Regions from separate parts of the Lysinibacillus sp. NPDC056232 genome, predicted to be linked through region 2. Evidence: riboswitches for the same ligand, from Rfam matches in the RefSeq annotation. Region 2 holds a riboswitch; each other region holds the start of a gene.
The links. A riboswitch is a leader RNA that binds a small molecule or an ion and turns the genes downstream of it on or off. The one in region 2 is predicted to bind S-adenosylmethionine.
Positions count from the first base shown of each region.

Region 1: linked by a shared signal. The riboswitch ahead of ACFCYJ_RS18010 (bifunctional homocysteine S-methyltransferase/methylenetetrahydrofolate reductase) and the one ahead of ACFCYJ_RS22595 (cyclase family protein) in region 2 are both predicted to bind S-adenosylmethionine.
Region 3: linked by a shared signal. The riboswitch ahead of ACFCYJ_RS05520 (YezD family protein) and the one ahead of ACFCYJ_RS22595 (cyclase family protein) in region 2 are both predicted to bind S-adenosylmethionine.
Region 4: linked by a shared signal. The riboswitch ahead of ACFCYJ_RS14265 (Na+/H+ antiporter NhaC family protein) and the one ahead of ACFCYJ_RS22595 (cyclase family protein) in region 2 are both predicted to bind S-adenosylmethionine.

Region 1 covers NZ_JBHJTF010000026.1:31,993-35,353, forward strand. Annotated here, with positions in the region: gene ACFCYJ_RS18010 (bifunctional homocysteine S-methyltransferase/methylenetetrahydrofolate reductase) at 1-1,177, opposite strand, end outside; SAM riboswitch class I at 1,270-1,369, opposite strand; gene ACFCYJ_RS18015 (protoporphyrinogen oxidase) at 1,495-2,883, opposite strand; gene ACFCYJ_RS18020 (protoglobin domain-containing protein) at 3,149-3,361, opposite strand, start outside.
Region 2 covers NZ_JBHJTF010000041.1:14,546-17,906, forward strand. Annotated here, with positions in the region: gene ACFCYJ_RS22585 (MFS transporter) at 1-432, shown strand, start outside; gene ACFCYJ_RS22590 (YuzC family spore coat inner layer protein) at 659-1,069, shown strand; SAM riboswitch class I at 1,216-1,320, shown strand; gene ACFCYJ_RS22595 (cyclase family protein) at 1,421-2,158, shown strand; gene ACFCYJ_RS22600 (DedA family protein) at 2,211-2,807, opposite strand; gene ACFCYJ_RS22605 (Cof-type HAD-IIB family hydrolase) at 3,038-3,361, opposite strand, start outside.
Region 3 covers NZ_JBHJTF010000005.1:18,853-22,213, forward strand. Annotated here, with positions in the region: gene ACFCYJ_RS05505 (LysR family transcriptional regulator) at 1-220, shown strand, start outside; gene ACFCYJ_RS05510 (hypothetical protein) at 381-512, shown strand; gene ACFCYJ_RS05515 (phosphopantothenoylcysteine decarboxylase domain-containing protein) at 884-1,558, shown strand; SAM riboswitch class I at 1,970-2,066, shown strand; gene ACFCYJ_RS05520 (YezD family protein) at 2,135-2,305, shown strand; gene ACFCYJ_RS05525 (ECF transporter S component) at 2,502-3,089, shown strand; gene ACFCYJ_RS05530 (acyl-CoA dehydrogenase family protein) at 3,107-3,361, shown strand, end outside.
Region 4 covers NZ_JBHJTF010000018.1:1,644-5,004, reverse strand. Annotated here, with positions in the region: gene ACFCYJ_RS14275 (restriction endonuclease) at 1-237, shown strand, start outside; gene ACFCYJ_RS14270 (protein NO VEIN domain-containing protein) at 371-1,381, opposite strand; SAM riboswitch class I at 1,755-1,862, shown strand; gene ACFCYJ_RS14265 (Na+/H+ antiporter NhaC family protein) at 1,970-3,253, shown strand.

The DNA.
Region 1 (3,361 bases), on a different contig from region 2:
TTAAATTACGATCTCGGCATGTTATATGGGTTAACGGGCGTACCCCATGCGTTTCTTTCAGTAAGGCTCCCATTGCGACATTACTAATCCTTGGTGAAGCAAGTGAATTATCTGCCATCATGACTACATCCGCGCCAGCCTCATATAATTTTTTTGCCCCTTCAATAAAGCCTTCGATTTCTAAATGTCTTGGTGTATCTAACTCTACAATAATCGAGCGTTCACGCTTTACTTTTACATGTAATGGCTCATAATTTGCTGGCTCTGCCTCACGGACAACCTCTACTTTTTCTGGCTTTGCATACTTTTTCTCGACCGGGGATAGCTCCTCTAAGTATTTTTTCGCTGCAGCAATATGCTTTGGTGTCGTACCACAGCAGCCACCAATTAAACGTACCCCCTGATCACGAAGCTCTACAGCTGCTCGACCAAAATAATCTGCCTCCGACTCATATACGACACGGCCATCCTCCAAATCAAGGAGAGAGGCGTTCGGATATGCTGACATAAATGCCTTTTTAGGAAGCTCTACTCCTTCGAATGCTTGTATAGTATGGTGAGGACCTAAGCGACAGTTAACACCAACGATATCAGCACCTAGCGCTTCAAGTTTATGTAAGGCGTTATTTAAGCTCATTCCATTTTGCAAAATTCCGGGTTCGTGCATAGAAACTTGAGCAATAATCGGTAATTTCGTTTTAGCTCGTAGCATTGTTAAAGTCGCTGTTAGCTCTTCAAAATCATAATACGTTTCAAGTAAAAGACCATCTGGATTTCCAGCAAGTAAAACAGTTGCCTGCTCATCAACTGTTGCTAAAATTCCCTCTAACGTTGCGTCACTTTTACGAATACCACGGATTCCCCCAATAGTACCTAAGACAAATTGTCCACCATCTGCCGCTGCTCGTTTTGCAATCGTTATAGCAGCTTCATTAAACTGCTGCACACGAGATTCTAATCCATAACGGGCTAATTTTATGGCATTAGCTCCGTAAGTGTTCGTTTGAATAATATCTGCACCAGCTGCTATATATTCTCTATGAATCTTTTCAATTAATTCAGGTCTCTGTACATTCATTTCCTCATGGCAGTACTCCAAGCCATAGCCATATAAAACTGTACCAATTGCACCATCTGCTGTAAGAACATGCGTTTTTAACCTTTCAAGCAATCCCATAAAACTAGCCTCTCTTCCCTTTTCTTTAAAATAAAAAAAGCCTTCTTTCATAAAAAAAGAAGGCTTTTACGTCGTTTCGTAATTGTTTTTCCTTCTCATCTTCGACACAACGGTCTTCTGGATTTAGCACCTGACAATAAGTTGGTTGCTGAAGCTTCATAGGGCCAGTCCCTCAGCTTCTCTTGATAAGAATGTAGTATGAATTTTTTAAATAATTAAAAGAATCATATCGTTTACGAACGATTGAGTCAAGACTATTTCACAGAACAGAGGATAATTTTTACGAAAAACATTGTATTTTGATTTAATTCAGACAATTACGATAGTTTTCCAGCAAGTTCCTCACCAATTTTTTTACCATTTTGAATACATGCACCTATGCCTACTCCAAAATAAGAGCATCCCGCTATTGATAAATTTGGATAGTTTTCCTCAAGCTCTTGTACAAGACCTTGCAACGCTTCACGATGTGCCAAGTCGTACTTCGGCATTTGGTCAATCCATTTTGTCACGTCAACAATAGTTGGCGTTTCCTCAATCCCCAAGCTTTTTCTTACATCCTCTAGGGCAACAGTTGCTAACTCTTCATCTGTCATCACACGTAATCTCTCATACTCAGGGTTAATGCTCTTATAAAAAAGTCGTACAAGTAATTTTCCTTCTGCTGAGGTGTGTTTCCACTTGCGACTTGTCCACGTTGCTGCATTACAAATAACATCCGAATTATGTGACACAATATAGCCTGTTCCATCTGCTGGTAATCTATTATCGGGTACATCAAATCCTAAGTAAATCGTAATGGCGGATGCAGTATTGAATCGTTCAAAATAGCAGTTCAAAGATTCATCCTGCAATAAACTTTGTACCGCTTCATTTGGCAGTGCCATTACAACATGATTTGCTTCAATCATTTTTCCGTTTGCTAATGTAACAGTGTATTGATTCTCCTGCTTTTTAACACTTGTAGTGGCAATCCCTTTTATAATTTCTACATCCGTTAATGTTTCTTCAAGTCGATCTATTAGTGAAGATAACCCATTTCTAAATGAAATAAATTTCTTATTGGCGGCTTTCACAAATTGTTCCCTGTTTGCATCGAAACCTTTAATAATACTACCGTAATCGTTTTTGTAATCGATTAAATACGGTAAAGTGGAAGCAATGGAAAGCTGATTTAAATCTCCTGAATATACACCTGCAAGTACGGGCGCTATTTGGTTTTGAACAAGCTCCTCACCTAAATAGTATGTTAAAAATTCCCCGATAGAGCTTTCTTTTGTAAACACTTCATTTGGCATGGTTAAATCTTTTAATGCTTCTTTTTTACCTTTCGCTGATACAAGCGTGCTTTCCTCAAGAGATTGTAAGCTCATAGGAATACCGAACGTTGAGTCTGCAGGGATGGCATGTAACTCATTATTCATGTATATATACGAAATACCCGTTTCGTTATACACAAGATTTTGTTCAAAATTAAGTTCTTTTACTAACTCCATGACACCTTTATGACGCGCTACAATAGAATCTGCTCCTGTTTCCATAATGAAGCCTTGTTCATATGCAGAGTGAAGCTTGCCACCAAGGTATGTATTCTTTTCAACGAGTACAAGCTTTACATTTAAGTTTTTCTCCTGAACTTGGCGTTGTAGATAATGCATCGTACACAATCCCGTAATTCCGCCACCTAATACAACAACTGTTTTCATATTAACCGCCCCTATTTTTAGTTCTTTATTTCAGTATAAACTTTTTTTATCAAAAATTACGTTAAACCCTTTACAAATTTAGCAAAAATGGAGCTATCCAGGCATTGGATAGCTCCATTTTTTTCTATGTTCAGTTAGCATATATTAAATTTAACAGCACATATTCGATACCTAGCTGATATTATATATTAAGAGTTGATATAGTGTTATTTATACACTACAATGTGAAGCACCTTATTGTCTTTGTCTCTTGCTTCTCACTTCACTAATTTAAATTTTGTGCAAAGCTAGCTAGTTCTTCAGCAGAATTTTTTACTTCATTAAAGGCAATACCTAATTCACTTAGTACTTCTACTATTGCTTGTACTTCTTTTTCCATCTGACCATTTTGTTCTTTGGCTTCGGTCATAGCTTCCAATATGTTAGTAAATTGTCCTTCCGTTTGAACCATATTTTCCTCACCGGAAGCTACCTCTTC
Region 2 (3,361 bases):
GTATACGGTATTTGTGTTGCCATCGGTAATACATTAGGTGGTCGTTTTGCGAATAATAACCCTTTACGTTCTATCTTTATTATCTTTATAGGCTTAGCATTAGCACTACTCGGCATCAACTTCTTTTTAGAATCATCAATCGTTGGATTAATAATGGTCTTTATGATGGGGCTATTTATGTTTATGAATGTACCGGGATTACAGCTTTATGCCGTTCAGCTTTCAGAAAAATATATACCATCAGCTATTTCAATGGCTTCAGCATTAAATATTTCGGCCTTTAACATTGGTATTTTTCTAGGATCATACATTGGAGGAATCATCGTTCGCCACCAATCATTAGCGCATACTCCTATTTACGGATTTGGTTTGGTGATGCTTGCCGCAGCTACTACTTTCCTGTGGTTAATCTTTGATAGAAACAAACTTTGAAGATTTATCGGAACAATTTCAGTTTTTATCAACTACGGGCGACTCCTTGGGCAGACGAGACCCTGGAGCGAAGCGGCTCATCGTATGCCCACAGGAAGCTTTGCTCTGTGCGAAAGCGTAGCGACAGCCACAACAAAGCGCCCAATCAAACAAGTATCAACCACTAACACCGAAAGTCTTTGTTGTACATAATATAAGGTATCAGCATAGGATAGGAGGAATTTAGTTGTATTACAATCCTTATCCGTATTTTGTCTATCCTAATTATTATCCAACATGGGTAATGGCGAATCAACCAACTACTCAACAACCTTCTAGACATCTAGCAATGCCGACAAACCCAACGAATAGAAGTCCATTTCCAATCGTCAATACAAAGAAATTGAAGACTTCCGCGAAACGGACCAAGGTTATTATGCAGCAAGCACAATTACTTACGGATAAAATTGATGAATCAGAGCAATTTGCGCATGATCTTATGAACGCAGCACAACAATCAAATAAAACGGAAGTTGAAAAATTAATTGCGTCAACAGGCATTACTATAAAATTCGAAACTACCTATACACCAGATGGAATTCGTATAATCTTTACTGATAGTAGCTGTTGTAAGCTTACATTAATTTTGAATTGGTGAAGAGTTGGCCCTTTGAAGAGGGCCTCTTTTTTTTCCTTTAGCATCTTTATGAATTTTAACCTTGTATCCCTATTGAACTTGTAAACTATAAATAAATATGCTAAAGTACTTGTAATCGTTATTTCTGAAAATTCTTATATCGCATTTTCTTATCAAGAGAGACGGAGGGATTGGCCCTATGAAGTCTCAGCAACCAGCCTATTGGTATGGTGCTAATTCCAATTGGCGAAATTTAGCCTTGAAGATGAGAAGACTTACTTTAGTTGCTTTGCACAAGAGTCCTCTTTCTACAAGGAGGGCTCTTTTTTATTGTTACATCCAAAAATAATTAAAAGAAAGCAGGAAGATATTATGGCAAACGAACTTTTACAAGCAATTCAACTATTGAAATCGAAAGAATGGGTGGATTTAACACATACATTTGGTCCTAATTCGCCCCACTTCTTTATGTTTGATGATGCAAAATTTGAAACATTATTTTCCCATGATGATGGCTTCTTTGCGCAGCAATTCACTTTCCCTGGGCAATACGGAACACATATCGATCCACCTATCCATTTTGTGCGAGATACGCGCTATTTAGAGGAATTGGAGCTAAAAGAACTAGTGCTACCACTAATCGTTATTGATAAATCGAAGGAAGCTGAAATTAATAACGATTACACGTTAAGTGTTCAAGATATTCTTGACTTTGAAGCTGAATATGAAGAAATCGAAGCAGGTACCTTCGTTGCGCTGCGTACGGATTGGAGTAAACGTTGGCCAGATAAAGAGGCTTTCAGTAACAAGGATGCGGATGGTCATAATCATATTCCTGGTTGGGGATTAGAAGCGTTACAATTTTTATTCAACGAACGAAAAGTAAGTGCTATTGGCCACGAAACCTTTGATACGGATTCAGCAACAGATTTTCGTAAAAATGGTAAGCTAGATGGCGAATATTTTGTGCTTGAGCAAGATACTTACCAAATTGAGCTTATGACAAATTTGGATAAGCTCCCTCCAAAAGGTGCTGCTATTTTCAATATTGTACCAAAGCCTGAGAAAGCCTCTGGATTCCCTGTGCGTTCATTCGCAATATTACCTTAAAAGATAAAAAAGTCTGGTTCACAACCTGAGTATGTATTGAATCAGACCTTTTTTACTTTGGCGAATTCCTTTTTTTGAAAATAAAATAAACGATTAACATTAGTATTAGGAACAATACTATAAGATAAATACTGTAGCGGGATAAATATAACCCTACATAATGCCACTTCTCTCCAAGCACCTTCCCTAAGGTAATAAATGTAAATGTCCATATAGTTGCTCCCGTATAGGCAAAGAAAGCAAATTTTTTATAAGGATAATTATTAATAGCCGCAATATATGCTGTAAGATGACGCACACCAGGAATAAAATATCCTATTAATAATAATCCCGGCCCTATTTTTGCAAATAATTTTCTAGTAAAGTCAATTTTCTGTTCAGTAATGTGGATTTTCGGACCGTATTTTTGCAATAACGGTAGCCCAAATCTATAGCCTATATAGTAGCTCAGAGTAATTCCCCCTGCCGCACCTACTATAGCGCTGATTAAAGCCGGAATATGTGCGAGAGTTTCTTTATATACGCTATATCCTACATATGTTAAAAATATCTCATCGGGAAGTGGCAGCCCAACAATCCCGCCAACTAGGATAAGAATGATGCCAAAATATCCGTAATGTTCTATTAGAGATTGCACGTGATGCGCCATAAATCCTTCCCACCTAAAGCATAATGAATTTCTTTTTACAGATAGCTTTATAATAACTCAAAGCAAACAATATTATGAGTATTATGACTTTAATACAATTTTCTCCAGGATTTATTATCACTGCCTTGTAGATTGTATAGATGGAAAAATTATTTCTTTTTAAAAACTTTCTCCAATGTTGTATAGTGGTCGATTCATGCTATAAATCTCATTTCTCGGCTACTACTCTATTAAATTATTTGTAGCTCACGAAGAGCATAATCAATACCATCTTCAGTTGATTTCTTCGTTATAAAATCAGCGACATTTTTTAATGCTTCACTACCGTTACCCATTGCAATACCAAAGCCGACTTGCTCCAGCATATCGATATCATTATCTCCATCGCCAAAAGCAAGTGCTTCTTCAGGACTCAAGTCGAAATAATCTAGTACAGCTTGGACAGCAATAGATTTAGAAACATCATGTTGCAAAACATTTGTAATGTACGGATGCCACCTTTTAAATAATAAATGAGGAAATGTTGAGGTATACTTTTTCTCAATATCCTCATC
Region 3 (3,361 bases), on a different contig from region 2:
GGAAGAGGTAGGGATTATTTCGATGATTTCTCATCAGCTTGGAATTAGTATTTTACCGAAATTAGTGATAAATAACTTACCACCTACGATAAAAGCCATACCTTTAAAACAAGGAGGCTATCGCACAATTGGATTAGCTATGAATCACCAAGCATCACCAGTAACAAAGAAATTTGCGGAGATATTAAGTTCCTGGTTAAAAGAGCAAAATATGAAATAATTTTTAGTGGAGAGCAACAAGCGCTATAAAAACAACATTGAAGCATCACATAGCATTACGTTAAAATAGTATTTGTATATTTATCTTCATTCAGCAGATCTTTTTTGTACCGAAAGCGTAGCGGCAGGTACAGAAGATTCCCACCTCTAAAGATGGAGAGATGAATGCAATTTTGATTACTTTTTCAGTGGGTGTCCAAACACCTACTGAAATAGAGGAACTCAGTCTAAGAACGCCACGTCCTGTAGCAATTTATCTGTGCGAAAGCGCAGCGACAGCAACACACGACTGAGTGACCAACATCATGTTGCTGACGCTACGTTAGCACTGCGCTTTCGCACAGAAAACATCATGTTGGCCCAAAGCCTCCGGCGGATGTCACGGATTTTCAAAGGGATGAATACAAGGATGTTAGCCTAAAATATTCTCATCCTGCGAAAACGGCTAACTGACCTGCATCGGTAAAAACGCCACGTCCTGTGGCATTACCGAAATGACCGACATCGTGTCGGCCCTCGTGCAGGCCTAGGCACAATTCAAAATCCGGACGCATTGTTTATCTGCGCGAAAGCGAAGCGTCAGCGGCAAATGTTTTCTGTAGCGAAAGCAAAGCGACAGCTACAATTACGCCAAGGCGAAATTGATTAGAAAAAAGGTGAGTGTATGGGGACATTACGAGGTAAGACCGTACTCATTACAAGTGGGGGAACACTTGAAAAATGGGATCGTGTGCGTGGACATACGAATTTATCGAAAGGGTCGATGGGCTGTTATTTAGCTGAAGCGGCACTAGCGGCTGGGGCAAACGTATTGTATATGCATGGTTATTTCGCACAGCTTCCAACGAATAAAGATAAAATGCGTACCATTGGATTTGAAGGCATTGAAGATTTAGGCGAGAAAGTTCGACATGCTGTTCAGGAAGAACAGATAGATATCGTTGTTATGGCGGCTGCAGGTTCTGATTGGCTCATTGACAAAGTGTATGACCAATCTGGGAATTTACTTGAGGAAACCGGTAAAATGCCATCTGACGAGCCACCTATCATCCACTTTAAAAAGGCACCTAAAGTATTAGGTCAAATAAAGGGGTGGCAGCCGAAAGTTACTCTAGTAGGCTTTAAACTTGAGGCAACGGATGATGAGGAATTTTTACTGTCCCGGGCACGTCTACGGATGGAATCGGCCAATGCTCAATTTATGGTAGCTAATAGCTCACAGTCTTTATATGGTGGAGATGAGCCACATTGGATCGTACCGGCTGAAGGACAACCCATTAAGGTGATGGGCAAAGAACAAACAGCCAAAGCATTAATGGGATGCTTACAAAAACATTAAATCTCTCTTATGCGAGTGCGATGTCTATCAGCGAAGAAGTCATCCCTATCAGCGATGAAAAAAATCATTCAATTTATGCTAGCAAAAAAACTGTGCAGACGGAAAGTGCGTCTACACAGTTTTTTTATGGACCTCAGGTATTTAAGAAAACCCAATAAAGTTATTTAACTTCTTTCAGCAGAAGTGTGAGATGAATGCGGATTTAAGCTACTTTTCAGTGGGTGTCCAAACATCCGCTGAAAAAGAGGAACTCAGGCTAAAACTTTCACAAGCTTTCTTCATAAATTTTGCGTCCCTTTTACTGACAAAATGAACCATTTCGCTTAATTTCATAGTATTCGTCTAGGTTTTGTAATATTTATATTGACAATAGGTTTTCAGAATTATAGAATTATTTCCAAGAAACGTAATACCTTATCAGGAGAAGCGGAGGGACTTGGCCTAATGAAGCCTCGGCAACCGATATGAATCGGTGCCAAATCCAGCAGAGTTTTCTGACAGATAAGGGGGTCCATCGAATCATCATGATGCGTTGACCTCTTTTGTACAAAAAAGTATGAGAAGGGGTGTATCGGAATGTCTCAAACAGCAAAGATTGATGACAAGAAATTAGAAGTGATTGCCAATGCTATTCAAAATCTACAATTTGGCGAGGTGCATATCACCATTCAAGATGGCGTTATTGTGCAAATTAATCGACTTGAAAAGCAAAGATTTCCACAAAAAAAACCGAATAATCGCAGCTGACTAGAAATCTGGAGGCCACATCATAAGCAGGAATCTTTCCTACGCTTATATGTGGTTTTTTTTGACCCCGTTTTACGGCAGTAAGAAGGGCACTGAACTGACCGTAAAAGCCCGATTGGTTCAACGTAGGATCCGTAGGTATGAAGAATACCCATCTGATTGAAGTTTTTCTTAATTAGTAGCGATTTAAAAAGGAGTGAGCAATTTGAGATTAAGATATTTCATGAATATTGGTGTACTGAGTAGTATATCAATTGTATTGATGTTATTTAATTTTCCGTTACCACCGTTTCCTAGTTTCTTACAGGTAGATTTTAGTGATGTGCCGGCCTTATTAGCAGCAATGACGATGGGACCAGTTGCAGGGATTTTAGTGGAGCTATTAAAAAATATATTGGATTGGTTATTGTCAGGAAGCATGACTGGTGTACCGGTAGGGCATATGGCCAACTTTACAACAGGCGTGTTATTTATCATCCCGGTGTATTTCTTCTATTCAAAAATACAAAGTGGGAAGGGGCTTGTCATTGGTTTGCTTGCAGGTACAGCTTCGATGGCAGTTGGTATGAGCCTTCTGAATTATGTGCTTTTCCTACCAATGTACACTTTATTTTTAGGAATGGAACCTGTGAAGGGGGATGCTTTAACAGATATGATTGTATTAGGGATTCTACCATTCAATCTAGTGAAAGGTGTCATTGTCATGATTGTAACAATGATAGTATTCCGAAATATTCGAACTTGGATGGCTCAGCAATGCTTGAAATATAATCGTACATATTAAAAACAGGAGGTATAATAATGACGACAAAAACAGTTAAAAAGATTGAAGAAATTGCAACTTCGCTTGCGCAAAAATTTAAGGAAACAGCCGTCACGCGAGATCAAGCAGGGGGGAATGCTAAAAATGAGCGAGATTTAATACGGGAAAGTGGACTTTTAAAACTCTTAATTCCGACTGAATATGGTGGTTTAGGAGGTGATTGGCTTGATGTCCTACAGGTTGTGCGTATTTTTGCTAGAGTAGATAGCTCGCTAGCACATATTTTTGGTTAT
Region 4 (3,361 bases), on a different contig from region 2:
ATCCAAGCATTTGTAGGAAGCTTAGTAGGCTTTAAAGCTAACAAAGGGATTTATATCACTACATCTCGTTTTACAAAAGAAGCAATTACATATTCCGAGAGTATCGATAAATCATTAATATTAATTGATGGAATGAAACTTACTGAGCTCATGTTTTTATACAATGTAGGTGTATCGAATGTACAGATCTTTACAATAAAGCGTATGGATTTAGACTTTTTTGAGGAAGGTTTATAACCCGGAGGCAAAATGCAGCAAGCTTATTTGAAGTTTGCTGCATTTTTTAAGATATATCGAGTCTTTCTTATGTAGAGAAAAATCCTATTCTTTATCGTCAAGTATAGGAGAATTTATTTTGAAGTTTAATAATTCATTTATTGTTTTCTACTCGTGTGCCATATACATCAATTGTTGATGGAATATATGCATACTTACGTGTCAACAAATCATTTACTGAGTTATAACTACTAAAGTCATTATCTATTTCCATTTTCATCTCACTTTTCTTGCCTACACCATATACACGTACTAGCCACATTTCATCCTTATACTGAATAATTTTTTCCAATTCAGGATAAGAAATTGAGTAGACTGCACTTGTATTTGTTGATGTTGTACCCTTAACTTTAATTTTTATTGGTTTTGGAGGAGACTGTGGCTGTAAATAATCAAATGCTGTAATATCGTATCCTAATCCATCACCTTGCGTTTGCTCTACATGCTCTACCTGTTCTCCGTATTTTTCACCGAATACTTCTATTACTTTCTTTTTCACATATTCAAATACTTTTTGCTCTGCAGTATCACCAATTTTTTTACGTTTTTTCAAGTCTTTTTGTAGCTTTTTTCTAACTCTAGACTCTCCCTGCTCGTAACTAGAAGTCGCAAACATTTCCTCGTTAATTTCACCATCTTCTATTAGTTCTGCTTCAGGGCTATCTTCGTTAAAAAAGTTGTCAAACAAGCTAGCCCAAGCTTTAGGACAGGGAAATAAGTAAGCCTGATTCCCTCGTCCATTTTCTTGAAAGGCTGAATATTTTTGCGGACGATCAGATTCCATATCTCCCCAAACATCTCTAATCATAATTGGACGTTCTAAAATTGTGTAATCTACATCCACCTTATATCCTTCATCTGACCATAGATTTTTCTCCTGTAGCTCATGCGGTTGTTCTGCAATATAACAATCTGACGTTGCTATACCTACCGCTCGAATTGCTTGATCATAACAGCTGTAAATTTTATTTCCAGCCTTAATTGTAGCCATTCGTTCGTACGCATGATTACTATTTCCATTTTTGTTTTTTTGAGGGGACCACATATATCCTCCGATGATTTCTTCTTCGTGTGTAGCATTTTGCATTACAATAAAATTACTCATATGTTCACCCTTAGTTTCAGGAAACGTTCCATTTCAATTTTAATATTTTTTGAATTTTGTATTTTTACTATAATTTATGATTATTACATTGTCAAAAAGTTCATTAATAGATGAATAATCTTAAACGTTTATAGTTTGGCTCTATTTATGATTACGGGCAGTGTGTTTTTAATTACGAGAGATTAAAGACACTAAATTTCACGAAGATTTAAAGCTTCTCTCATTTTGCCGTGGTAGCCTTAAAGTAAAGTAAACTTTTTTGAGAAAATGTACTTTGATGTCGTTTTGAAATTCAGTTTGATTAAAAATAAGTTGCAAATATAGATGTTTTATTATAACATTTTATTATTGTACAAAAAATAATATGTTTTTCTTCTTATCAAGAGAGATGGAGGGACTGGCCCTATGAAATCTCGGCAGCGGAACTTTGTGAGTAAGTTACTGTGCCAAATCCAGCAAGCAATGGCTTGATAGATAAGAGGAGTGTTTTATAGATATAAGACCTCTTCTTGTTATTTCAAGAAGAGGTCTTTTTTAGGAAGAGAATGGACAAAGACGTATCCATTTTTAATTTTTGGAGGTAGAACAATGAAGAAAGAGAATCCATGGGCGTTAATCCCATTTGTTGTTTTTTTGGTTTTATTTATTGGTTCAGGGGTTATTACAGGTGATTTTTACGCCTTCCCTGTCATTGTAGCCATTGCCATTTCGGGCGCTGTGGCTCTGGCGATGAATCGAAAAGAATCGTTTTCGCAAAAGGTTGATATTTTTTGTAAAGGCGCAGGAAATTTAAATGTCATGCTGATGGTTGTTATTTTTCTATTGGCTGGAGCCTTTTCAGAGGTAGCAAAAGGCATGGGGGCAGTGGACTCCACTGTTAACTTTGCTCTGTCAGTCATTCCGCCAAACTTACTTGTCGTAGGCTTGTTCATCATTGCCTGCTTTATCTCCCTATCAATGGGTACTTCGGTAGGAACAATTGTTGCACTGGCACCAATTGGAGTTGGGATCAGCGAGCATACCGACTTTTCCATGGCTTTAGTAATGGCAGCGATTGTTGGCGGTTCGATGTTTGGCGATAATTTATCCTTTATTTCAGATACAACCATCACTGCCGTTCGTTCACAAGGTGCACAAATGAAGGATAAATTTAAGGTGAATTTTTGGATTGTGTTGCCGGCAGCTATTGTAACGAGCATTATTTTAGGGGTTATCACAATGGGTGAAACGGCGACACAAGTAGAGCATTTAAGCTATAGCTGGGTAAAAATTGTTCCCTATGTTTTGGTTATTATTTTTGCGCTAGTAGGAATGAATGTTTTCCTTGTCCTTGCATTTGGGATTGTTCTCGCCGGGGCTGTTGGCTTAGCGGATGGTAGCTATCAGTTAATGGACCTTTTTCAAAAGATTGGCGAAGGAATGTCAGGCATGTATGAAATGGCATTTCTCGCGATCTTAATAGCTGGAATGGTGGAGATTATTAAGCTTAACGGGGGAATTGACTTCCTACTTCACCTTGCCACACGAAGAATTAAATCAAAAAAGGGTGCTGAATTCGGGATTGCCGGCCTTGTGAGTCTTACTAATTTCTCTACTGCCAATAATACAATTGCTATTTTAATTGCTGGTCCACTTGCAAAAAATATTGCTGATCAGTATGGGATTGAGCCGAGAAAGTCCGCAAGTATATTAGATATTTTCTCCTGTACGATCCAAGGTCTTCTGCCATATGGGGCCCAATTCCTGGCAGCCGCAAGTGTAGCTGGAATATCGCCAGTGAGCATGCTGCAATACTCTTTTTACCCGATTTTGATAGGAATTTGTGGGATTATCGCTATCCTTAGTGGATACCCGAAACCAAAGAAAGTCTGAACTTCATTACTTTAAAGTGACGGGTGTAGCTTTTAAAAATATTGATTTTACATTGAAATAATCCAATTGTTTTGAAAGAAAGATTAATCAAAACGATTGGATTTTTTA